DNA from 2 places in the Pseudoalteromonas sp. NEC-BIFX-2020_002 genome. Region 1 is predicted to be linked to the other one. Evidence: predicted binding sites of a transcription regulator. Region 1 holds the regulator's gene; the other holds the start of a gene.
What was found. The regulator LexA, encoded in region 1, represses DNA repair genes until DNA is damaged. The targets are predictions, from matches to a motif close to TACTGTATNNNNATACAGTA.

Region 1 (12,953 bases):
ATTCTACCTAATGAACTTAGTTGGCCAACAGATCTATGGCTTGTGACGCATCATTTGGTACATAGAACAGCGAAGGTGCAGGCATTCAGCCAGCTTTTAAAAGCCTATTTTAAAAAGTAATGTGTAAATTAAATGGATTTTTTTACTTCAATACCAAGGCGCTTAGCGAGCCGTACTAAGTTAGCGCGATCAACTTTTAGTGTTCGTGCCACACTGGCCCAATTATAGTTATGTTGTTCAAGTTGTTGGCTTATTAAGTGATGCGTAAATGTATCTGTTGCTTGTTTGAGCGAGAGGTTGTGATTATTAATTTTATCGCTACTCTCTACTATGAGTGTCGTCGGTGGAGCGGGAGTTGCATTAAGATTAAGCTCACAATGGATAGGTTCGATAGTGATTATTGCTTGTTGCCACTGACTTTGTTTTGCTTTTAAGGCTGCACGGCTGATCACGTGCTCAAGTTCGCGGACGTTGCCTGGCCACTCATATTGAGTGAGTAACAATTGAGATTCAACGCTGAGTTTTAATTGTTTGATGGCGAGCTTACGAGCAGTTTTTTCAACAAAGTAGCCCGCGAGTAAAATAACATCGTTTTCGCGTTGTTTTAGTGGTGCAACATTGAGGGGGTAAACACTTAAACGATGATATAAGTCGGCTCTAAAGCGTCCTTGGGCGACTTCGTCTTTTAAGTCTCGGTTAGTGGCTGCAATAACGCGTACATCTACATATTTTATCTCATCTTCGCCAACAGTTTGGATCTCGCCGCTTTGCAATACGCGCAATAGCTTGCTTTGCATGGCAAGCGGGAGCTCACCAATTTCATCTAAAAATAACGTACCGCCATCGGCCAGTTGAAACTTACCTTGGCGCGCATTATGAGCGCCAGTAAATGCGCCTTTAGCATGCCCAAAAAATTCACTTTCGGCGAGGTTCTCTGGTAATGAAGCACAATTTAAGTGTATTAGCGGCTGTTCACTACGTTTTGAATGCAAATGTATGTTGCGAGCAACAAGCTCTTTACCTACGCCAGTGTTACCTTGGATCAGCACGCTAAACTCAGAGCCTGCGACGAGCTTAATATCGTTTTTTAGGCTTTGTATTGCTGGGCTTTCGCCGATGATCTCGATGCCATCGCGGGTGATAGCTTCGTGATTAAGCGCTTGTACTAAAGCGCTGCTATGTTGTGCGTGGTGCTGATACTGCTGTAGTTGCAGCGCGGTATGCAAATGCGCGGCGCACAATGTGCCAAGCTGAGCTAAGTAATCAAGGTTTAGTGTATCAAATGCGTGCGCATCAAGGCTGTCGAGTGTGATCACGCCTAGTAATTTACCTTCACTATCAAGCAAAGGCACACCTAAACAAGCATGCACAGGAATATCGCCCGTTTTAGCATACAACAAACCATCGTATGGGTCAGGGAGTGGGCAATCATGGGCAAATTGAAGTGGTTGACTGGCGCTACAAATGGCTTGTAAACGCGGGTGTTCATCAATAATAAAGCGCCTGCCGAGCGTGTCAGGCATGAGACCTTGAATAGCCACTGGCTTTAATACATCACCTTGGCGTGTAAGCAGTGCAATTGCATCGCTAGGCACGACCTCATTAATGCATTGGATCAGTAACTCAAAATGTGGGTTTTGGGTGCTGAGCGTGGCTAATTTAAGCGCGCTACTAATCAAGGTATTGTTATTGAGCATGTCAATTTGACTCATATGTGTTTATTTGCACTTTCAAGGATGAGTCATAATGACATGGTTGTCAATGTGTTTAATTTTAAGTTTATGTATTTAATAGGAATTTAATATTGGCTCGCTCTGTGCAATAGCTTGTTATATGTAACGTAGTGAGGGTTTTTTATGTTGATACCAATATCGAATGATTATTATCCTGCTTCCACTGTTGGTGATTTTTATACTCGCTTACTAACGGGGGCAAATGTTGCTTTAGGTGTAAGTACAGTGTTTATGCTGGTGACGGTTTTATTGAGTTATCCGTATGCTCATTACTTGCCGATGACGTTACAAATAGTGGCGCATATATCAACAATTCTTGCTGCGACTGTTTTGAAAATTAGTTATGTGCTGCGCTGTGTGGCGCTTAATGGATTAGGAAAGGAAGTACGCTAATGCAACCAATAAATCTGACGGAACCAGTGCCTGCACGCATTAAGTTTTATCAAGTAAGCCAATGGCCATTATGGATGTTGGCATTTAGGCCTTCTTTTTTAGCCGGTGGTCTACTGGCTTTTTTGTCGATCGGTTATTGGTTACTTATTTTAACGGGCCATGTTAGCTGGGGCTTAAGTATGCCCGCGACACTTTGGCATGCGCACGAGATGATGTTTGGCTTTGCCGGTGCGGTTGCTGTTGGTTTTTTATTAACAGCGGCTCAAACGTGGACCGGTGTGCCGAGTTTAAGTGGTTACAAATTAATGCTACTCACGGTGATTTGGCTCCTTGCTCGAGGTTCATTTTTTATTACTGGATTGGGGCTCGAGAACGCCAATTTATATGCGGTATTATTTTTCCAATTAATCTGGTGGCTAGGCGCAATTGCAGCGCTGGCAAATATGCTACTAAAAGCCAAAAGTAAAAATAACTACCAGTTTTTGCCAATACTAGGTGCATTGTGCGTGCTCAATAGTGTTTATTTATGGCTCGCCATTGAGCAAAAAATGCTGTTGGCTTTGGCTACTGTCGATACCGCCGTTTTGGTCATGACCTTATTGGTAGGCGTGGTGGCAGGGCGAGTACTGCCCTTTTTTACCGCTCGCGGCTTAGATTTAGCTGAACAAGTACGTATTCCACGTTTGGATAAAGTGCTGCTTTACAGCTCGTTATTTGCTGTCGCGTTTTATTTTATCAGCCAACTATTCATATCAAGTGTTAATCCCGGTTGGGTATTGGCCGTTGTTGCTGTATTGCATTTAAGCCGCTCATTGTTGTGGTGGAATAATAAAATGCTCAAAGTGCCACTGCTATGGTCGTTGCACTTCTCGTATCTAGCTCTTGGGTTTGGTTTAGCATTGGTTGCACTAAGTTTCTATAGCCCTGTTATTTTGTTTAAAGACGCACTACATATGATCACCATCGGTACGATTGGCATGATGATTCTTGCGATGATGACACGCGTATCTCATGGCCATACAGGCCGGCCTTTAATTATTCCACACACAATGGCCGTGGCGTTTGCTTTGGTGCTTGTTGCAGCGATTGTTCGTTCGTTATTACCCTTTGTTATTGGGCCGCATATTACGTGGCAGCTAAGTGCTGTTTTGTGGTTAGTGGCCTTTTTGTTGTTCTTGATCCATTGCATTCCTATTTTAACGCGGCGTCGTGTTGATGGGCGTAATGGTTAGTAATTTAGCTTTAGGAAGTAGTATGTTATCTGATAAAACCATTGAAATAGTTAAAAGCACAGTCCCTTTGTTAGCTGAGGCCGGTACTGTGGTTACTGATCATTTTTATAAGCGTATGTTTAGCCATAACCCTGAACTGCAAGATATTTTTAATATGGCTAATCAACGCAGTGGTCGTCAGCAATTTGCGCTTTTTAATGCGCTGGCTGCATATGCCCAAAATATTGATAATTTAGGTGTTTTGAAAGAGTCGCTTGCGCGTATTAATCATAAGCATGCCAGTATGCATATTTTACCGGAGCATTACCCGATAGTTGGCGGTCACTTAATTGGCACATTAAAAGAGCTGATCCCAGAGCAGTTTACCCCAGAAGTTGAATATGCTTGGCGTGAAGCGTACGCATTACTTGCAGATATCTGTATTACCGAAGAAGCGGCTTTGTATGCCCATAGCAAAAATAACCATGGTGGTTGGTCTGGGACGCGTCGTTTTATCATTGCACATAAGCAGGTTGAATCGCAGTTAGTGACCAGCTTTATATTAAGACCATTAGATTCAAAAGCAGTGATCACTCATAAACCCGGGCAATATTTAGGGATTAAAGTACAACCCGATAATGCACAGTACAGTGAGATCCGCCAATATTCTATTTCACAGCAAAGTAATGGTAAAAGTTACCGTATTAGCGTGAAAAAAGAATTGCTTCCAGCACCGGGGATTGTGTCTAACTATTTACATTCATTGGAAGAAGGCAGCTTTGTTGATCTTTATCCGCCAGCGGGAGATTTCTTTCTACGTTCAGAAGATAAGCCTGCGGTATTAATCTCTGCGGGCGTTGGGCAAACACCTATGTTAGCAATGCTGCAAACATTACTAAGTGAGCAATCTAATCAGCCAGTGACGTATTTACATGCCTGTGAAAATAAACAACAGCACTCGTTTGATCAATTTATTCGTGAGCAGGGCGAAGCGCATGCTCGATTAACACACCATACTTGGTTAAACCAAGGTGGCGAGGAGTCTGACTTTTCAGGTTTAATGGATGTTGCACGTGTTGCTGAGCAATTACCACTGGCAGAAGGCGACTTTTATATTTGTGGGCCAAGTGGTTTCATGGCGGCAATTAAACAGCAGTTACTTACTCTAGGCGTGGATGCTGCACGCATTCATTATGAGGTATTTGGTCCACATCAAGATCTTTAACTGGCCTGAAATTAGGTCGGGTGCTTTATATATCCAAGTCACCTCAAGACGCTTGCATCTTGAGGTGACTTGGCTAGAAAATATAAAAGTACCCTTTATAAAGCTTAATATTGCGGATTTAATAAAGCGAGTTTACGCGTCAATATTTGACTTATTGCGAGTTAGCCCAATCAACCGTTTACCTATAACTTGGTGTTGCTGATTTTTTGGGCTAATTCTTGATGTTGCCATGCGCTAAATAGTTTTTGTTGTTTGCTCGAAATTTTTAATCCATACGTTTTTTGCATATAAAAATAAGCATCTGCGATACGTTTTCTCGAGTAAAGAGGGGGTTCAACTACGCGTTGTTTAAAGTCGACCTTTACTTGGCAACGGCCATATTGGCTAGCATCCCCCGCTATCATTCCAAATCGATAATTAGAGCGATCTGCATTTATTTCACCAATGGCTGGCGCGAGGTTATGTATATCGGCTTCCATCTTACGAAATTGAGCACTGGTTTTAACGCAATTTTTTCGCCCGCCATCTTGCCAGCATTGTAGTTGGTGACCAAATTCCCATGCAGGTACAATGTGCTCCCACTCAATGCGTACAGCGCGTGCATTTGGTTTTCCTGAGCGGGTTATTGCATTACGCGGTACATAACCGCACTGAGTTGGATCGGGAACGAGCTTTTTACCTTGGCGTTTTATGTCGCAGCCACAATAAATGCTTTTAGCGTCGGTAGGTAATGTTTTGATTAAATGCCTTTTCGCTGTAGAAAAGCGAGTAAATTGCTCGGCATTAAGGTTAAAACTAAACAGCGATGCCAATAAGGCAATAATAAAATACGGCATATCCAATCACTTAAGTGAACTACAGGAGGGCGTATTTTAGAGTTATTATTCAATAGCGTAAATCAGCTGAACGGACGAGCTTAAGTACTTAATAATTAAACTAATGTATATTTTTATAGATCAGAAAGTTTACATTGCATATTTTTATATGCAATTTAGTCGGCGATGGCGTGTGGTTATCGCCATCACCATTAAGAGAATTTTATGTGCGAGTTCGTTTACGTCGAGGCAACCTGAAGTTTTGTAGTAGTAAAATAAATCCAGTGATACAAAATAACACGCTACAGGCAGAAAAACTGATCAGTAATGGATTATTAAAGTCTTCTCGTTCGTCGTAATCCATAATATGTAGCATCCAAAAAAAGTCAAAAATACGCCAAATAGTACTGCGTACAGTAATAACGTTTCCATTATCTGCTGATAGATATAACGTTGTGCTAAAGGTGTCGTCAAAAGTTACTTGCCAAATATTTTGTTTATAACCCACTTCACGAGGGCCTGTTGTTAGTATTACAGCATTATTAACTTTTGCTTCTATTAATAAATGAGCGTAGGCATTTGCAATAATTTGGGTTTTACTCGGTGCTAAAAGCGGGCGCCCAGTAAGGCCATTAAAGCTATGCTCACCTTCGCTGTTATTCACTGTAATTATTGGGGTGGTTAAAAAATGACTATAAGTTATTTGAGTTGGCTGTGGAACTTGCAAGACAATATTATCAAGTGAGGTAGGGTAATCGGCTTGATTAAATGGGTTATTAATTGAGCGTGCTGCAAGATGCTTACCGTGCACTTTTTCAAGAGGGATTGCGCTCATTACTAAACCACCTAACAACCAGGCAAAAATTTGAATTGCTAGTAAATACCCGAGCCATTTGTGAAATTTACGAGCGTGTTTAAAAATGCGTTTATTCATATTACTACCTGTTTGTTATTATTTTTCAGCGCGGTATTTTATAAGCTATACTCGGTTTGCCAATGTGGCAAATTGTCGCATGTAGATTTTAGCTTAGATAAAACGTTGAATTATGTATCTTGAGGTGACTTGGGGATAGATTATTTGGTATAAAAGCAAAAATAGGTTAAAGTTTGCATTGTTTTTAATGTGAGATAAAAGAGAAATAATGTCGGAAATTCAATTTTTAAATGTAGATCTTGAGCTTGAATCCAAACAAGATATTAGCCTGTTAGTTGCAGACTTAAAAAAGAGTGCTGTGGTTTTACATTATGATAAAGATGAGTACCGACAGCTTGCACGCATTGAATCTAAAGGAGAAGTAACCTCTCCTGATAAGGCGATTAATCACTTATGCGAGTTAATAGAGTCGTGTTCGCGTGCAGCATTAAAACAATGGTTATCGTGCTCAAAGCGTACTTTTGATCTTGGCTTTGAATCAGGTACCTCGCCAAAGTGCTTTAATCAAGCATTACAGGTTGATACCTTGTTACGCATATCTGCAATAGGTGCCGGTGTTGAAATTACTATTTATCCTGTTCAGAGCTAATTTTACGCTCAACAACTGCTGCGGTCATCCTCGATACGCAGCATAATTCACCTCGGCTGTTGGTTATTTTTACTTCCCATACAGATGTTCGCTTACCCAAATGCAGTGGCTTAGCTATTGCTGTTAACGTGCCATTACGTGATGCTTTTAAATGGTTCGCATTGATCTCTTGTCCAACGCAGTAAAAGTTTGTGAAATCGACCACAAAATTAGCGGCATAACTGGCGACGGTTTCAGCTAAAACAACATTAGCACCACCGTGCACTATTCCCATTGGGTTATGATGCTCAGGGATGGCTGGCATAGTTGCAACGAGGTAATCGTCACCAATTTCACTAATCTCAATGCCCATGGTTTTCATTAATGTGCCTTGTCCATTTATACCGTTATCAAGACTTTTGCATTGTTCAAGGGTGATAGGTTGATACCAAATACTCATATGTCCATATTCTCCAATGGGTTTAAATTTACTTTATACTTTTTAACATTCATATCGGTAACTTCATACTAATAAATTCAATCAATATTTATGGTTTTATTTAAGCCAATTTAAATTTGCGATTTTCATATAACTGTATATACTCACAGTTAAATGTACTGTATGGAAACCCAGTTGTATGCGCCCATTAACGAATCGCCAAGCTCAAATTCTCGAACTTATTAAAGCTTTTATCAAAGATACAGGCATGCCACCAACGCGTGCAGAAATTGCGCAGACGCTAGGTTTTAAAAGTGCAAATGCGGCAGAAGAGCATTTAAAAGCACTTGCTAAAAAAGGTGTGATTAAAATGAAACCTGGTGCAAGCCGAGGTATTCAACTGGTTGAAGAAGATGAGCCAGAGCAACTAGGTTTACCGCTTATTGGTAGGGTGGCCGCGGGTGAACCTATATTGGCTGAGCAACATGTTGAAAGCCATTGCCAAGTTGATCCGCTGTTATTTAAGCCAGCTGCTGACTTTTTACTGCGTGTACAGGGCATGAGCATGAAAGATATTGGCATTATGGATGGTGACTTATTAGCTGTACATCGTACTCAAGTGGCTGAAAATGGCCAAGTAGTGGTGGCACGTGTTGATGATGATGTAACCGTTAAGCGTATTGAAAAAGCTGGGAAAAAAGTTTTCTTACATGCTGAAAATGATGACTTCTGCGCAATTGAAGTTGATCTAGAGCATGAATCTTTCAATATAGAAGGTTTGGCTGTTGGTGTTATTCGTAACGCCGATTGGATGTAATAACTTTTTCATAGAGTGGCATCAAATAGCTGAAGTTTGATGCTTTACATTTTTTAACCCCTAATATATTAGAACCCACACTTGTAAGTACCATTCAAAGCCTTATTACCCCTACTTATCCACTGCTTTTAGCTATTTAATATTACCTTCCTTTGGAAAATAACGCGCTGATTTTTAGTTGTTATTTTTGCAGTAAAATAAAATTTAATTGCCATTAAAACTTGCTAATTGTTCATTTTTTAACTAATTGGTTAATACACTGTATTAACAATTGCTCTTTAATGAGTGTGTTTATGCCTGTGGTATAAATAAATTGTTAACTTTCAGTTAAAATAACAATAAACGAATTGGCGCGATTTAATAGCAGTGCCGCCTTTTCGCTTTGCATTTTTGCAATAGCATTCAAAGGAGTCGTCACATGGGTAAACTGAGCTCTACCTTGTGGCTTATATTGTTTGTTCTACCGCAGCAAGTATTGGCAAATAGCCAATTTAATATGCGAAAGGGCGTAACAGATATAAGTAATGATGTTTATCAACTGCACATGACAATATTTATTATATGTTGTGTGATTGGTGTAATTGTGTTCGCGGTTATGTTTTGGGCACTAATCCATCACCGAAAATCAAAAGGGGCAAAACCTGCCCAATTCCATGAAAGTACAAAAGTAGAAATCCTCTGGACGGCAATACCATTTGTAATCTTAATCGCTATGGCGGTACCCGCTACTAAAACTCTAATTTCGATGGAAGATGCCAGCAAAGCAGATTTGACCATTAAAATTACGGGGTCGCAGTGGAAGTGGCATTATGAATACATGGGTGAAGACGTTGCTTTTTACTCTATTCTATCAACCCCTCAAGATCAAATTTCCAACCAAGCAGATAAAACAAACACCTATCTACTTGAAGTTGATAAACCATTGGTATTACCTATTAATAAAAAAGTACGTTTTTTGATGACTTCAGACGATGTTATCCACTCTTGGTGGGTACCTGATTTTGCTGTAAAAAAAGATGCAAACCCTGGCTTTATCAATGAAACGTGGACCAAAATTAATGAAGAGGGAATTTATCGAGGTCAGTGTGCTGAGCTATGTGGTAAAGATCATGGTTTTATGCCTGTTGTTGTTGAGGCTAAGTCTGAGCAAGCGTTTACCGATTGGTTGCAACAAGCGAAGCAAGCCAAAAAAACGGCAGCAGCAGCAGATGCAGCCCTGCTTGACCAAACCCTCCCTAAAGAGGAGTTAATGGTGTTGGGAGAGCAAGTGTATATGGCTAGTTGCGCCGCATGCCATCAACCAACAGGAATGGGTTTACCAGGTGTATTTCCTGCGCTCAAAGGTAATCCTGTGGTGTTGGGGGATATTAATGATCATATTGATGTGGTGATTAATGGTCGCCCAGGTACTGCGATGCAAGCATTTGTTAAGCAGTTATCAATTAAGCAATTGGCAGCTGTCGTTACCTATAAACGTAATGCATGGGGTAATGATACTGGGGATGTGATTCAACCGAGTCAAATACAAGCCGCGATTGATGCAACTTCGGAGGCTAAATAATGAGTAGCGTAACAGAGCAACAACATAATGAAGCTGGGCATCATGACGGCGGACATCATCACCCTGCAAAAGGGTTTAAGCGTTGGTTGTACACAACTAACCATAAAGACATTGGCAGCTTATATTTAATTTTCTCGTTGACCATGTTTTTAATTGGTGGCGCGATGGCGATGGTTATACGCGCTGAGTTGTTTCAGCCGGGGCTACAATTAGTTGATCCTCACTTCTTTAATCAAATGACTACAGTACATGGCTTGATCATGGTATTTGGTGCTGTTATGCCTGCTTTCACAGGGCTGGCAAACTGGATGGTGCCCTTGATGATCGGTGCGCCAGATATGGCGTTACCTCGAATGAATAATTGGAGTTTTTGGATTTTACCATTCGCGTTTTTAATTCTATTAGCCTCATTATTTATGCCTGGTGGTGGCCCTGCATTTGGTTGGACATTTTATGCACCACTTTCTACTACATACAGTAACGATAACACCGCGTTTTTTGTGTTTGCTGTGCATATCATGGGAATTAGCTCAATCATGGGAGCAATCAATGTCATTGTGACCATTGTTAATATGCGAGCTCCAGGTATGACTTGGATGAAGCTACCGTTATTTGTATGGACTTGGCTAATAACGGCATTTTTACTTATTGCTGTAATGCCTGTATTGGCAGGTGCCGTGACTATGGTCCTGACGGATAAATACTTTGCGACCAGCTTTTTTGACGCGGCTGGGGGCGGTGATCCGGTGATGTTCCAACACATATTCTGGTTCTTCGGGCACCCTGAGGTGTACATCATGATATTACCGGCCTTCGGTATTATCTCAACAATAGTACCTACCTTTTCGCGTAAGCGGCTATTTGGCTATGCCTCCATGGTTTACGCGACGTCCTCAATTGCGTTGTTGAGCTTTATTGTTTGGGCGCATCATATGTTTACGACGGGTATGCCGGTCGCTGGGGAGCTATTTTTTATGTATGCGACCATGCTGATTTCGGTGCCAACGGGCGTTAAGGTATTTAACTGGGTAGCCACTATGTGGCGGGGTTCGATTAGCTTTGAAGTACCCATGTTATTTAGCATCGCCTTTATTGTGTTGTTTACGATTGGTGGTTTCTCAGGGTTAATGTTGGCAATCACCCCTGCAGATTTTCAATATCACGACACTTACTTTGTGGTGGCACATTTTCACTATGTATTAGTGACAGGTGCGGTCTTCTCAATCATGGCGGGGGCTTATTATTGGCTGCCAAAATGGACGGGTAATATGTTTAATATCACTTTGGCTAAATGGCACTTTTGGTTGTCGTTAGTGAGTGTGAATGTGCTGTTCTTTCCAATGCACTTTGTTGGTCTTGCAGGTATGCCACGTCGGATCCCTGATTATGCGCTGCAATTTGCCGATTTTAACGCGATTATTAGTATTGGCGGCTTTGCTTTTGGCCTTTCACAATTGCTGTTTGTTGTTGTGGTGTATAAATGCGCACGCGGTGGCGACAAAGTTCCGGCAAAAGTATGGGATGGTGCTGAAGGTCTTGAGTGGGAGGTTGCTTCTCCAGCGCCTTATCACACATTTGAAACCCCACCGGAGATTAAGTAATGAGTCATGCACCGTTACTTAAACGCTTAGTTTTAATATGCCTAGGCATGTTTGCTTTTGCGTTTGCAATGGTGCCGTTGTACGACGTTTTTTGTGATGTTACAGGGCTTAATGGTAAGCCCTCGCTAGAGCAAGCAAAGCAAAGCACGCATATAAATGAAAAGCGTGAAATAGATGTGAGCTTTACTACGCATGCACAAAGTGGCGCGCCGTTTAAGGTGAAATCACATGAATATAGTGTGGTTGTTAAACCTGGTGCTATGCGTGAGGTGTTATTCAAAGCAAAAAATATCAGTAATGAAGATAAAGTAATGCAAGCTGTGCCGTCGGTATCGCCAGGTAAAGCAGCTAAGTATCTACATAAAATGGCCTGTTTTTGTTTTGATCAACAGCCCTTAAAAGCAGGGGAGGAGGTTGAGTTTAAATTACTTTTTTATGTTGATACGGAACTCCCTGATGATGTGGAAGAAATAACTTTATCTTATACCGTGTTTGATATTAGCAAGCAGTTAGTCGCCAGTAATTAGGCTGCCAAACTAATCGCTATTTAGGAGCAAGTAAAATGGATAAAAATCACGAAAAATACTATGTGCCCGCGCAAAGTCCGTGGCCAATAGTCGGTGCATTTGCAATGTTTTTTATTGCAGTGGGTGCCGCGCTTACTGTGATGCAGGCTAAGAATGAAGGTGGCAATGGTCATTATATTCTCTATGTAGGCATTGGCGTGTTGTTGTTTATGTTATTTAGTTGGTTTAAAAATGTCATTGAAGAGTCTGATAAGGGTTTATATTCAGCGCAAATGGATCGCTCTTTTCGTCAAGGTATGAGTTGGTTTATTTTCTCTGAGGTGATGTTTTTTATGGCGTTTTTTGGTGCATTGTTTTATGCCCGTATCCTATCTGTGCCTTGGTTGGGTGGAGCGGGTAATAATGCAATGACCAATGAGGTGCTATGGCCAACCTTCGAGGCTATGTGGCCATTAGTCACAACACCAGCAGGAGGTACAACACAAGCCATGGGTTGGCAGGGGTTGCCACTGATCAACACATTAATATTACTCACCTCATCGGTCACTTTGCATTTTGCACATGTCGCAATGGAGAATAATAAGCGCGGACCATTAAAGGTATTTTTGGCATTAACGGTTGCGCTAGGAGTTTGCTTTTTAGGCCTACAAGTTGAAGAGTATATTCATGCCTACCAAGATCTTGGGTTGACCTTAGATGCTGGTGTATACGGCAATACATTCTTTTTACTGACCGGTTTTCATGGCCTGCATGTGACCTTAGGTACGGTTTTATTATTGGTCATTCTAATTCGAATTATTAAAGGCCATTTTAGCCCGGATAAACATTTTGCTTTTCAAGCGGCTGCTTGGTATTGGCATTTTGTTGATGTGGTATGGCTGTGTTTATTTGTATTTGTATACGTGCTGTAATTTTGTGAATAGGCGATGCGTTACTGTGGATAAAACCGATCTTTAACGCTGCAATTACAATCACTAATACAACAACAGAAAATAATACACGACGGCCTAAATAGTGAGACATAGGCCGTCCATCCGCTTTACCTGAGACCATAATAAATAAAGCTCGGAACAAGTTAAAAAGTATAAATAGTAGCAACAGTACGATAATAATTTTAATAATCACTGGG
Region 2 (12,953 bases), on a different contig from region 1:
CTTTAAATTTTGCAGCATTAAAACTGCAACATATAAAATTGCACCAGCGGTAGCATAAGCAGGAACCATTTTCGCAAGCGGTGCAAAAAACATCATCAATAAAAAACACAGCCCGACCACAACAGCGGTTAAACCAGTACGCCCTCCAACAGACACACCCGCCACCGATTCTATATATGACGTTGTCGTAGATGTGCCAAGTACTGAGCCTGCAATTGTTGCCGTACTATCAGCACTTAATGCTCGTCCTAAGCGAGGCATATTGCCTTTTTCATCGGCTAAACCTGCTTTTTGAGTTACAGCAACTAAAGTACCTGAGGTATCAAATAAATCAACAAACAAAAAAGCAAAAATAACACTGAGCATAGAAAGCTCAAACGCAGCAGCAAAATCCAATTGCATAAATGTAGGAGCAAGTGAAGGCGGCATAGAAATTACGCCTTGGTATTGCACTAAGCCTAAACTCAGAGAAATCAATGTCACTAATAAAATACTGATCAATACACCACTTTTGAAATCACGAAATAATAACGCCGCGATGACAAAAAAGCTTAAAATTGCAAGTAATGGACCCGCAGAAGTTATATCTCCAAGCTGAACTAACGTGGCTGGACTCGCGACAATAATTCCAGCATTCTTTAACGCAATAAGCGCTAAAAAAGCACCAATGCCTGTCGCTATAGCTTGTTTAAGAACAAGCGGAATCGCGTTAATTATCCACTCCCTCACTTTAAATAAACTTAAAAGCAAAAAAATGCAGCCCGATATAAACACGGCACCTAACGCAGCCTGCCAAGTATGGCCCATACCAAGCACCACACCATACGTAAAAAACGCATTCAATCCCATACCTGGCGCTAACGCTAATGGATAATTAGCCCAAAAGCCCATAATAAAACAACCAATTGCAGCTGCGATACAAGTAGCAACAAAAGCCGCACCTTGATCCATACCGGCCTCAGCTAACATGGCCGGATTAACAAAAACAATATAAACCATGGTGATAAAGGTCGTTAAACCAGCAATACATTCACGGCGCACAGTCGAATTGTGCGCGCTAATTTTAAATAACGCATCAAGCATAATGATAATTCATTTTCACAGGGGAATAATTTCGTAATTTTATCACAGATTAAAAGAATAATAGGACAAATCACCCGGTCTTAGACTAAACTTACGTAGTGTATAAAAAAAATAACATGCGTGGCATTATGACTGATACATCTCCAATTGGCCTTGATCTTGAACAACAACTTGAAAACGTGTTGTCATTTATAACTCAACCAACAACAGTTGAGAATAAAGACCCCACACCTGAAACATCGGACAAAACAGTAACGAAAGCACTTTACTATTTAAAAAATGAACAGGTCCCTCTGGCCGCTAAATGGATGCGCCTAGCTGCGATGGCAGGCAATCACAAGGCACAGTTTTATCTGGGCTTATTTTTTATTAAAGGCCAAGGCGTACCCAGTAGCATTTTTCATGGTGCGGTATGGTTAACTTTAGCCAGCAGCCAAGGCTATGAACCTGCAACGATCACATTAGCAGACTTACGTAAACACATAACAACACGTCGCTTTAAAGATGCACAATGTTATGCAGCATCATTGTATGAACAAATTCATCAACAACAGTTTTCTCACCTAATCCCATCACAATCCTAGCCAAAGGAATTAAACGATTTTTTAATTCACTAAAAAATAAATATTTGAAATTTAAAAGATTTAAACTTTTCACTTCCGCATTTGATCTATTAAAAAAAATTAAAGGCAGTAATCGTATAAAAAATTGGCAAAAAACGCTTGCACACAAACACTGTATAAACTACTGTATACACATACTGTATAAACAACCAGTGAGTAGAACCTATGTTACAGCCAATTACTGTTAGAACCGTTAAAAGCTATCAACAAGATAACCTAAGCTCGTCAGTAAATTTAATTCAAATTGAGGATGAGATATCAGCTACTTTTGAACTACTAAAGGTTCTACATCATTATAATAATAAAAATGCATGGACATTATTAATAGCACCAGATCATGTACCAAGTAAAGCTCTGCTGGATTCATGCTCAATTGATACAAGTAAGCTCTTAGTAATAAGACAAAAGCATCTTGTGAATTTAGAATATGTTTTAAATTCTGCATTACATAATGGTAATTTTGCAGCGGTGATAACATGGACTGATATCGTAAAAGATAATCAAATTAGTAATCTCTCACTAAAATTAGACCAAGCTAGCGCAAAGCTATATTGCTTTACTAAGACACAAAACATGACAGAGATAGCATTAGCTCAATAAACTGCTAAAATGCCGTTTTTGAATAAACATATTTGAACTATGACTACACATACTGACAAAACTTGCTTGTGTGGGAGCCTTCAAAGCTACCAAGACTGCTGTGAAAAATTACACTTAGGAACAATACAAGCAACTAGCCCAGAACAGCTAATGCGCTCTCGCTTTGTTGCATATGCCCTAAAAAACGCAAAATATGTTTACCAAACTTATGCACAAGAAAAACAAGCCGAAAACCCTGTAATAGAAATTGCTGACTTTGCTAATAGTTGTCGCTTTATATCATTAAGCGTCATTAGTACTGACCACAACGAAGAAGCAGGCTATGTTGAATTTTGCGCTAGTTATTTTTATCAAAATTTGTATTGTCAGTTACATGAAAAATCACAATTTATCAAAGAAAATAAGCTGTGGCGCTATTTAGATGGCGAAATTTTCCCTGTTACTGATATAAAAGTAAATCGTAATGATGAGTGTCCATGTGGTAGCAATAAAAAATATAAAAAGTGCCATAGCGTGTGATCTGACTCTATAAACTTAGCGCTAAATAACTAAATTGCATATAAATAAATCAACATTTAAATACAGAATGTATTCTAAACGAGGGCGTTCAAAAATCAGCTCAAGCACTGCTTGTATGTTAGCTTACCTTATTTTCATTTTAAGGAATGGGGTAACCATAAAAGCAGTTTTTCGAGTAAGTTATCTTGCATAATGGGTTTGGGCACATAATCATCCATCCCAGCTTCAATGCACTTTCTTTTATCACCTACCATGGCATTTGCTGTCATCGCGATTATTGGAACTTTTGCGTATATTTCTCCACACTTTAGTTCTCTAATTTGCCGCGTAGCCTCGTAACCATCCATTACTGGCATCTGACAATCCATAATCACTGCGGTATATTGTTCAAATTGCTGGGCGTTTTTTAGATAACTAATCACTTCTTCGCCATTTGCTGCTACATCTATTTGATGTAATCCTAGTTTGTTCAACATACTTATTGCAACAATCTGATTAACTTGATTATCTTCAGCAAGTAAAATTCGAATTGAAGGTTCCCATATTATATTTTCCACAGCGCCATTGCTGCGCAGTGTTTTTGTGAATTGTTGTGACAACTGGCTCGCTCTATCAGAGTAAGCTCCGCTGCCTACCGTGCTCGCAAATACCGCAAATAAATCAGATGTTATTGCTGGCTTTTTAAAGCTACCTGAAAAACCCATTTTTTCAAAGTATGCATCATCGCCCTTATCATTTATTGTCGTCATAACAATCAATTGAATACTTTTGTGACTCTCATTAGCAAGCAACCCTTTTGCTAATTCAATACCATTCATACCCGGCATATCCATATCTAGAAAACCAATATCAAAAGTACGCTTATTTTTTTCATAGAAGGTATTTGCGACCGTGAATGCATCAGCTGAAGACATCGCCACCTTAACATTCGCCCCCCAATGTTTAAGCTGTGAGCTTAATACATTAAGGTGCGTGCAATTATCATCAACTACCAGTATATTTAATTTGCTGATATCCACATTAGGTATTATGGGCTGTGCCTTATCAGATTTTGAAAGTTGTACATAAAAACTAAAACAACTACCTTTTCCATCATCGCTTTCAACACTCACGTCCCCATTCATAAGCACACATAATTTTTTAACGATCGCTAAGCCGAGCCCTGTACCACCAAATTTTCGCGTTGTTGATGCATCAACCTGTGAAAATGATTTGAATAACTTACTTTGCTGATCCTGCGTTATGCCTATGCCAGTATCTTTAATATTGCATCTGAGTTGCCAGTTTTCTATATCCACTTCACTTAGTATGACCTCAACTAATACCTCCCCTGAAGCAGTAAATTTAACTGCATTACTGACTAAGTTAGTTAATATTTGTCGTAACCGCCCTGGATCACCTTGAACACACGAAACATTTACCTGAGTCATATCTAAAATAAATTCAAGACCTTTATCATGTGCGGGCACCGCCGCAGACTGAGCAAACTCACCTAACATATCTCGAATATCAAACTCTAATATCTCTAGTTCAAGTTTTCCTGCATCAACCTTAGAAAAGTCTAAAATATCATTTATCAAAGTCAGTAAAGAATTCGCGCTACTGGAAGCAACCTTTACTTTATAATATTGATCTTCATTCAGCTTTGAGTGTTTCAATAAGTTTAACATGCCGAGTACACCATTCATCGGTGTTCGTATTTCATGACTCATTGCTGCTAAAAACTCACTCTTTGTCACATTAGCCAACTCAGCCTGCCCTTTAGCTTCAACAAGTTCTTTTTCAGCTTCTACTTTTTCAGTAATGTCTTGCTGTATTCCAACAAATGCACTAAGTACACCTTCATTGCTAAATACGGGAGATATTTGTAAGTCATTCCAAAATGGTTTATTTTCTTTTGTATAATTTAAAATCTCTACACGATGAATTTTTTTAGCTTGCAGCGCCTCTTTGATTTCTTTAATCGTTTCAGCACAAGTGTCGACTCCTTGGAGAAATCGACAACTTTGTCCTAAAATTTCATCTCCATAGCCCGTGATCCGAGAAAACGCACTGTTAATGAATACAAGCGGTGAGCCCTCTAAAGTTGCATCGGCTATGCAAATTCCCACATTGCATGATTCGATCGCATTCGCTAATAAATCATTTTGCTCTTTTGCAGCCTTTAATGCCTCTTGCCCAGTCTTTTGTTCTGTTATGTCAGTAAGTGAACCCGCCATACGAATAGCGTTGTTTTTATCGTTCTTTAACGCAATGCCTTTAAGCCTAAAGTGTCTTATTTCACGTGTTTTTGTGTACAATTTCAACTCAATGTCACATGGTTGATTATTCTCTAAATGCAAAGTAAAAACATCTAACACCCTGCTCTTATCTAATTCATGTATTTTTTGTTTAAAACTTTTTAGTTTATTTGGAAACCCTTCGATATCATGATGTTGATAGCCTAATAGTTCTCGAAAGCGGGGGGAGTAATAAACCGTTTTATTGGCTATATCCCAATCCCAAATTCCGTCTGTAGTGCCACTGATTGATAACTTATACCGCTCTTCACTTTCGGCTAAGACTTGCTGCGATCGCTCCAAGCGTTTAAATGGATTAAGTAAAAGTTGCTTACCAAATATCAATAAAATTGCAAAGGATAATATGAGGCTAACAATCACAGCTAAAAAAATATCTCGCGTAAAGCCTGATACTTTTTCTTCTAAAACGCTTGTGCTGATTAAATATTCTAATTGAATCCCGGTGTCACCTATGTATTGCTTATTAATGCTCAAATATTCTTTATTAGCATCTAAGTTCGAGTATAAAACCAATGGTCCCTGCAAGGTTAAACCATAAGCATTACTCTCAATTGCTGAAGATAAAAGCTCCTCTAAGCTTGTGCTAAACTCGACCAATAAGACCCCTTCAGTAAAGTCACTGTATTTAACTGACACTGCAATTTTAAAGAAATTTTCGTTGTTGCGCGTTGACAATATAATCGCTTGATCTGCTTTTTCATCGAGTATTTTTTGAACCCAGCTATTTTCGTCCTCAGTTTCCGTTATATCTATCGCGGGAAAGTTTTCATAAATAGGCACTCTTAATATATTAATAAGCTTTATTGATTCTGTATTGCCCAATATTTTGTAGTCATTCAAAAAATCAGCCACGGATGCTTGAGATAGATCTGTCCCCATTACACTGTTTGATAAAATCGGATGGCGAGATAAATCCTGTAGTATTTGCTGGCGGGTATCTAAAAACTGCCGTAGATAACTAACTGCTAACTCTGACTCAACTTGATTGGCTTTGCTATACAGCTTATTGACTGAATCTTCAGCTCTGCTTCCAACTAAGTAAGTACTAACTAAAATAGACAGTAATAAACTAGTAATTAAAAAAGCATAAAATGATTTATTTGATGACATAGTCATTATTTTTTTTATAGCCACCAGCATACTTTATAGTTCACGCTGTGGGGTAATGATGTGTATTTGTCCGGTGTTATTAAATTGCGCCATACAGATATCTTCTGCACCGAGTGCTTCGTGCGCATCAGGATTGTCCTCGCTCCATATTGAATAAGGCCTCTGATAAACTTTCATTAATCCTGTAATGGGTTTATCTAACTCTTCCAGCTTCTTTCTGACTCTATCTCTTACGGTATTTACCTGTGCAACCAAATCAACATCATTCATCGCTGCTATCAATATTTTGCCTATATCGTAGCCATGTACAAAGCCTGCGGGCGCTAATAAATGCTTTTTTTGTTTAAATTCATCAGGGAATAACTTTGCAGCTATGTCTAACACCTGCTGTGTATGTAGGTCCAAATCGGGTCGATTTAAATCAAAGCAACTTTGTAAAAAATATAACGGTAACCCATTATTTAATTCACCACTGACTGAGTTAAAAAAATCACCGCCTGTGATACCCCAGTGGCTTACTATCGGCTTTTGTTTTTCTTTTGGTAGATTTGCCATTGCCTTAACGAAATACTTTCCTTCAACAGCATTGCCAACGAACAGCACACAGTCGCTTTTTGATTGCTCAATTTCTTTTAGTAAAATGCTGGCCTGAGATAATTTTACATTCCAATTAAACCAATAAACGTTATTAGGTATCGCACTGCCCAAGGCATTCGTCATGGTTTTATGATTAGATATCCCCCATGGTGTATTTTCTAAAAGTAAATCAACTGAGTTACACTTTAATATTTGCGTTGCGTACTCTACCATTTTCATGCCAGCTTTAGTGTCATCTAGTGATAATCTAAATACCCAATTTTTAACGTTTGGGTAGCGGGTAATTGGCCCTCCCGCAGCCCACGGTACAAGTAGCAACAACCCATTTTCATTAATAAAATCTCTATATTTTATATATGGTGGGGAATGTAAGCCTCCAAGAATAGCAAGACCTTTGGGGTCGTTTAAAAAACGTTTCATCGTCAAAAAGCTACGGTTACTATTCCCACGATTATCTTTTTCTAAAAAATTAATTTGATAGCCGTTAACTGTATTGCCAACTTCATTAAGTGCTGTCATAAAACCCATCTGCATAGCAACTGCGGATGGGTTGTGGGTGGAATAGTCTGAATCATGATAGATATTAAACACGCCAAGTTTTTCAATATGATCTTGCGCAAAAGCACTACAATTAAAAACAAAAAACAACCAAAAAACAAGCCTCATAAGTGACCTTTAATTTCCATTTATCGAGAATGAAATTGATACTTTAGATTAATATAACCAAACCCTGCATTAACAATATACCAAAGTATCAAAATCGCCAGTCTTTGCTACAACCTAAGCTGGAGCTAGTCAAGTGATTCAGTAATGCTAAATAAAGACTATCAATGCTAATATGTGTACTTGTATAGCCTGATAATCAGTGAACTATGAAAGATTGTAACCAATGCGGTAAATGTTGTATAAAATACGGCGGTGGGGATTTGTGTGCGACAAAAGAAGAAATCGATCTTTGGGAAATATTTAATCCTGATATTTTTGAGTTCGTCAAAGGTGACGAAATATGGTTTGATCCTAAATCAGGCGAAAAATTATCAAAATGCCCTTTCCTTGAGGTTGAACCAAAAAAAAATGCAACTGCACCTAACAAGTACACCTGCAGCATTTATTTAGATAGGCCTGAAGATTGCCGCCATTACCCTAGCCTCATTGCTGAAATGGTAAGAGATGAATGTGAAATGATTGAAATTGTCGATTTAGAAAACTATAAAAAAGCGCAAAGAAAACTCGATCTATTAATGCAAGATAGCCGCCCTGCTGGCTACTCGTAAGTGAATGATGTTAATTCATTGTACCAATAATGGCATGCCCTTGTAATAAACTATAACATCAGGAGCTGCCTGCACAGTCATTAAACCTTGGTATAAAAAATTGATTCGACCTAAAATTCAACTAAAACTCACTGAAGGTAAACTTTCAAAGCCGGGTTTTGCAAAGAAATACCCTTGCATTAATTCCACCCCAGCATTACTTAGCCATTGATACTCCTCAATCGTTTCGATCCCCTCCGCCAAAACTAAAATATTCAATTCAGTTAACATATTTAAGCAATGCCTAACAACAATTTGCCGCTTGTGGTCTTTATCTATGCCCCTAATCAACCCCATGTCTAACTTAACAATATCAGTTTGAAAATCTGCTAATAAATTAATACCCGAATACCCAGCACCAAAATCATCGGTTGCTGTTTTAAACCCAAGTGATTGATAGTATTCAACCACACGTTTTACATGATTAGTATCTTCAATTTTTTCGACTTCCGTAAATTCGAACATGATGTTCTGTGTAGGGAAATTATGTTTTTTAGCGGCTTCAAGTGTCGTTCTTATACAACGCTCAGGTTTGTAAATTGCATTTGGTAAAAAATTGATGCTCAACATGCCATCAAGTTTAAGTTCAGCGGCAAGTGCGATTGCTTTCACTCTACAAAGCTGATCAAATAAATAACGGTTATCGTCATTAACTTTAGAAATAACAGAATAAGCTGACTCATTATTTAAACCACGAGCAAGCGCTTCATAACCAAAAACACGCTTAGTTTTACAGTTAACAATAGGCTGAAAAGCCATTGTAAAATCAAAGTCTAAATCGTTAATATCACTACAATTATTACAATATTCCCTATTGCAATCTATTGATTCACTCATCTATAATCCCTATTATATCTGTCTTGCTTGGATACCTAAAAGGTTAGCTGTCATAATGAGTCTATGCAATGAATTGTATATAAATTAACTAAATATACCCAAGTGACCTAAAGATGTGAGTTTCAGTTGGAATTAAAAGGGACCGCCATTATTGCGAAGTAAAGCCTTGATATTAAGCCCCTGTAAAACGCTGAATCCTGCATCTTGAGGTCACTTGGGTATATACGTAAACGTCATGCTATTAAAGTCCACTGCATTGTTTGTTTAGTCAATAACTCTCAAAGTCCATATAAAACAACCTCATTTCATATGGTTATTACTATTAAATTATCTCATTAATATCTAATGTTAACTATACTTAAAAAAACATAACTACTGAGCGAAAACATGACTAAACAAAAAATTACTCGCCGGCACTTTCTTAACACGCTGACCGTTGGTGCAGCAACAACCGCACTTGCTTTTAAAGCCCCTTATGTTTTTGCTAAAAAGCCTATAACTCTGCGCGTAATGGGCACACATGTCACCTTGCAAGAGGAGTTACGCCTAAAAGCCATGCAGGAACTGGGGATAAATCTTGAATTTACACCAAAAGGCAGTGCTGCGGTTTTACAAAAAGCTGCCGCGGATCCATCTTCTTTCGATTTATATGAGCAGTGGTCAGACTCTATCAATATTTTATGGCAAGCTGGGGCAATACAGCCTTTAGAGATTGATAGATTAAAGTACTGGAATGAAATTAATTCTTTGACTAAAACAGGGAAATTAACCCCTGACGCAAACATAGGCGCAGGTGATGCACCTAATAAAATTCTCTTTGTCCAAAGTGATGGCAGCCTAGGCACAACGCCCACATCACAAATCAGTTTTATGCCTTATGTGCATAATGTAGATTCTTTTGGCTATAACACTAACTTTATAACCCAAGGAGTCCCCTATCAAACTGAATCATGGGGGTGGTTATTAGACGATAAAAATAAAGGGCGTGTTGCACTTGTTAATGCACCAACTATAGGTATTTTTGATGCCGCGCTAGCCGCACAAGCACAAGGCTTAATGACCTTCAAAAATATAGGCAATATGACCATAGCCGAAATAGATACCCTGTTTAAAATACTTATCAGCAAAAAACAGTCCGGACATTTCGCAGGGTTTTGGACCTCAGTACCACAATCTGTTGATTATATGGTAGATAAACGAGTGCACCTTCAAAGCATGTTTTCGCCCGGTGTAAGTGCTTGTAGAAGCAAAGGGCTACCAATTGTGTATGCATCTCCTAAAGAGGGGTATAGGGCATGGCACGGCGTTATGTGCCTATCAGCAAATACAACAGGACACGTTAAAGATGCCGCTTACGATTATATGAATTGGTGGCTTTCAGGCTGGCCTGGTGCGTTTATAGCTAGACAAGGTTATTACATCTCTAACCCTGAACGAAGTAAAGAGTTAATGAGTAAGCCTGAATGGGATTACTGGTACCAAGGAAAAGAAGCTACATCAGACTTATTAGGCACTGATGGTAAAGTCTCAGTTAAACAGGGTCAATTGCGTGATGGCGGCAGTTACGAAAAACGTTTCTCGAATATTGCAGTATGGAATACCGTTATGGATAACTATGACTATAGCCTTGATAAATGGTATGAACTACTTAATGCATAAGGGATATTCATGCTATCAAAATTGACTAACTCTATCGCGGCTAAAGTACTTTCAGTTTTAGCTTTATTTATTATAATTCAGTTAGTTGTATATATTGTTATCACAAAACGTATCGCAATTGTCGATAAGTCTGTTGACGAAATATTTAATATTACCAACCTTTCAATCAACGTTTTTGAGATCAACAAAGACATTTTAGAAATACAACGCGATACATCCGTTTTTGGTAGTTCAGGTAACCAAGTTATCTTCGATAAAATCGAAAAAAATTACGCCATCATTAAACAACGACTTGCAAGTACACAGCTACAAGTCGAAAATGAAAAAATCACCTCTTTGCTATCATCAATGCAGGCATTAGTCGTACACTTTGGAAAAAGTTTAGATGTTGTTAATCTGCGCTACAATGAAAAAGCAATGTTGATCGATCAAGAACTACCAGCGATTTATGAATCAGCAATCAATACACTAACTCAAGTTATGGCTGAGAGTACAACAACACAAAGCAAATTACTCGTCGCTAATTTAACCAACGTCTGGCATACACTTAATAGAAACGCATTTCTTTTTTTGAATAACAGGGAATATCAGAAACGCCAAGAAGTTGTAAAAAACCTCAAAAATATTGATCTCTTATTAGTGCAATTAAAGACAACCACATTGCAAAACCAGCCAGCATTAACGCAGATCAGCGAGCTTAAAGTACAATTTAGTAAAACCTTCACTAAAAGTATTCAAGCAAACCGTAACTATCTCACATTAGTAAATGTTGTAATTGCTGGAGACACCATGGAGTTTAGCGCTTTAGCTGCGCAATTAAGGGAAGAGTCAATAAATCTATTAAGGGAAATTAAAAATACCAGCGAATCAAGTATCACTCAAGCTGAGAGTATAATTAAAGGATCATTGTTTTTGTCTATTGTACTGTTTCTTATTTTTGCTCTATTTTTTCACTTACACATCATAAGAGCAATAAAAGGACTAACAAACGATTTTAAAAGCTTACTTCAGGGCGACTTATCGATCAATATATCAGAAACACACCGTAATGATGAAATTGGCGTATTAGCTGAAGCGGCCAACCAATTTAGGGTATTAAACGAAAACTTGCTGTTAGCAAAAAAAGAAGCCGAAGAAACATCACGCATAAAGTCTGAGTTTTTAGCAAACATGAGTCATGAAATACGCACCCCAATGAATGGCATATTGGGCATGGTACGGTTACTTGAAAACACAGAATTAATGCCTGAACAACAAAAAATGCTTAATTTAGTCAACTCCTCCAGTAAAAGTTTACTCGTTATTTTAAATGACATACTTGATCTGAGTAAAATTGATTCTGGTAATATCAAGCTAGAAAAAAGCACTTTTCAATTAAGTTCAATATTAAATGAACTAGAGCAAATGTTTAATCCGCTTGTACATTCAAAGCAAATTAAGCTGCTTATACCAAAATCTATTGATAACTCCTTCGACTTTCTTAATGGCGATGAAACGCGCTTAAAACAAGTTTTAATCAATTTACTTAGTAATGCCGTTAAATTTACTGAATCTGGATATGTTAGCTTAGCAATTGAACTAAAAAGCAAAAGCACATCAAGTGTTAACCTCATTTTTAGCATTTCTGATACCGGTATAGGTATTGCGCCTGACAATATCAGTTCATTATTTGATGCTTTTTCACAAGCTGACTCTTCCATAACCCGTCGCTTTGGTGGAACCGGGCTTGGCCTGACAATCTCAAACAAGCTTCTGAGCTTGATGGGCAGCACTTTAGAGGTCAATAGTGAAATCAATAAAGGGTCTACTTTTTATTTTAATATTACGTGTGACCTCGCATCAAAAGCAGAGCCTTTTAAGAAAAGTGACACTAATATTAAGCTAAATTTTGATCCAGATAATATTACGATTCTGATTGTTGAAGATAGTCCTATAAATCAAATTGTACTAAAGGGCTTGCTGGCTGAGTTAAACATTAAAAATATAGAAACCGCTGAGAATGGTGAAATAGCACTCAACAACTGTAAAACTAACCACTACGATATAATCTTGATGGATATGCAAATGCCTGTAATGGATGGCATCACAGCTACACATCTTATTCGCTTACTTGCTGCATACACACACACACCTATAATAGCTATCACAGCCAATGTTATGGAAGAAGATCGTCAACGTTGCTTTGATGCAGGCATGAACGACTTCTTAAGTAAGCCTATTATATTCAAAAGTTTAGTGAGTATATTAAACAAGTATCACAGGAAGTGTTGACCTTTGTGGATTGAAATTTGTTCAATCTAGGGGCAGTTTAA

Region 2: a site for LexA is predicted at 1,829-1,848, ahead of HJP15_RS08290 (SulA-like leucine-rich domain-containing protein). Genes of this name have one in related genera too.

What each region holds. Positions count from the first base shown of each region.
Region 1 covers NZ_JABEPJ010000019.1:30,464-43,416, forward strand. Annotated here, with positions in the region: gene HJP15_RS17730 (LysR family transcriptional regulator) at 1-120, shown strand, start outside; gene norR (nitric oxide reductase transcriptional regulator NorR) at 129-1,712, opposite strand; gene HJP15_RS17740 (hypothetical protein) at 1,857-2,126, shown strand; gene HJP15_RS17745 (NnrS family protein) at 2,126-3,358, shown strand; gene hmpA (NO-inducible flavohemoprotein) at 3,381-4,562, shown strand; gene HJP15_RS17755 (endonuclease) at 4,745-5,398, opposite strand; gene HJP15_RS17760 (hypothetical protein) at 5,601-6,311, opposite strand; gene HJP15_RS17765 (hypothetical protein) at 6,520-6,900, shown strand; gene HJP15_RS17770 (PaaI family thioesterase) at 6,878-7,339, opposite strand; gene lexA (transcriptional repressor LexA) at 7,518-8,135, shown strand; gene coxB (cytochrome c oxidase subunit II) at 8,554-9,696, shown strand; gene ctaD (cytochrome c oxidase subunit I) at 9,696-11,297, shown strand; gene HJP15_RS17790 (cytochrome c oxidase assembly protein) at 11,297-11,824, shown strand; gene HJP15_RS17795 (cytochrome c oxidase subunit 3) at 11,860-12,735, shown strand; gene HJP15_RS22335 (DUF2909 family protein) at 12,635-12,949, opposite strand.
Region 2 covers NZ_JABEPJ010000005.1:235,558-248,510, forward strand. Annotated here, with positions in the region: gene HJP15_RS08280 (NCS2 family permease) at 1-1,083, opposite strand, end outside; gene HJP15_RS08285 (tetratricopeptide repeat protein) at 1,212-1,667, shown strand; gene HJP15_RS08290 (SulA-like leucine-rich domain-containing protein) at 1,872-2,306, shown strand; gene HJP15_RS08295 (YchJ family protein) at 2,346-2,825, shown strand; gene HJP15_RS08300 (response regulator) at 2,960-6,259, opposite strand; gene HJP15_RS08305 (ABC transporter substrate-binding protein) at 6,269-7,498, opposite strand; gene HJP15_RS08310 (YkgJ family cysteine cluster protein) at 7,705-8,106, shown strand; gene HJP15_RS08315 (EAL domain-containing protein) at 8,224-8,982, opposite strand; gene HJP15_RS08320 (type 2 periplasmic-binding domain-containing protein) at 9,370-10,641, shown strand; gene HJP15_RS08325 (response regulator) at 10,651-12,912, shown strand.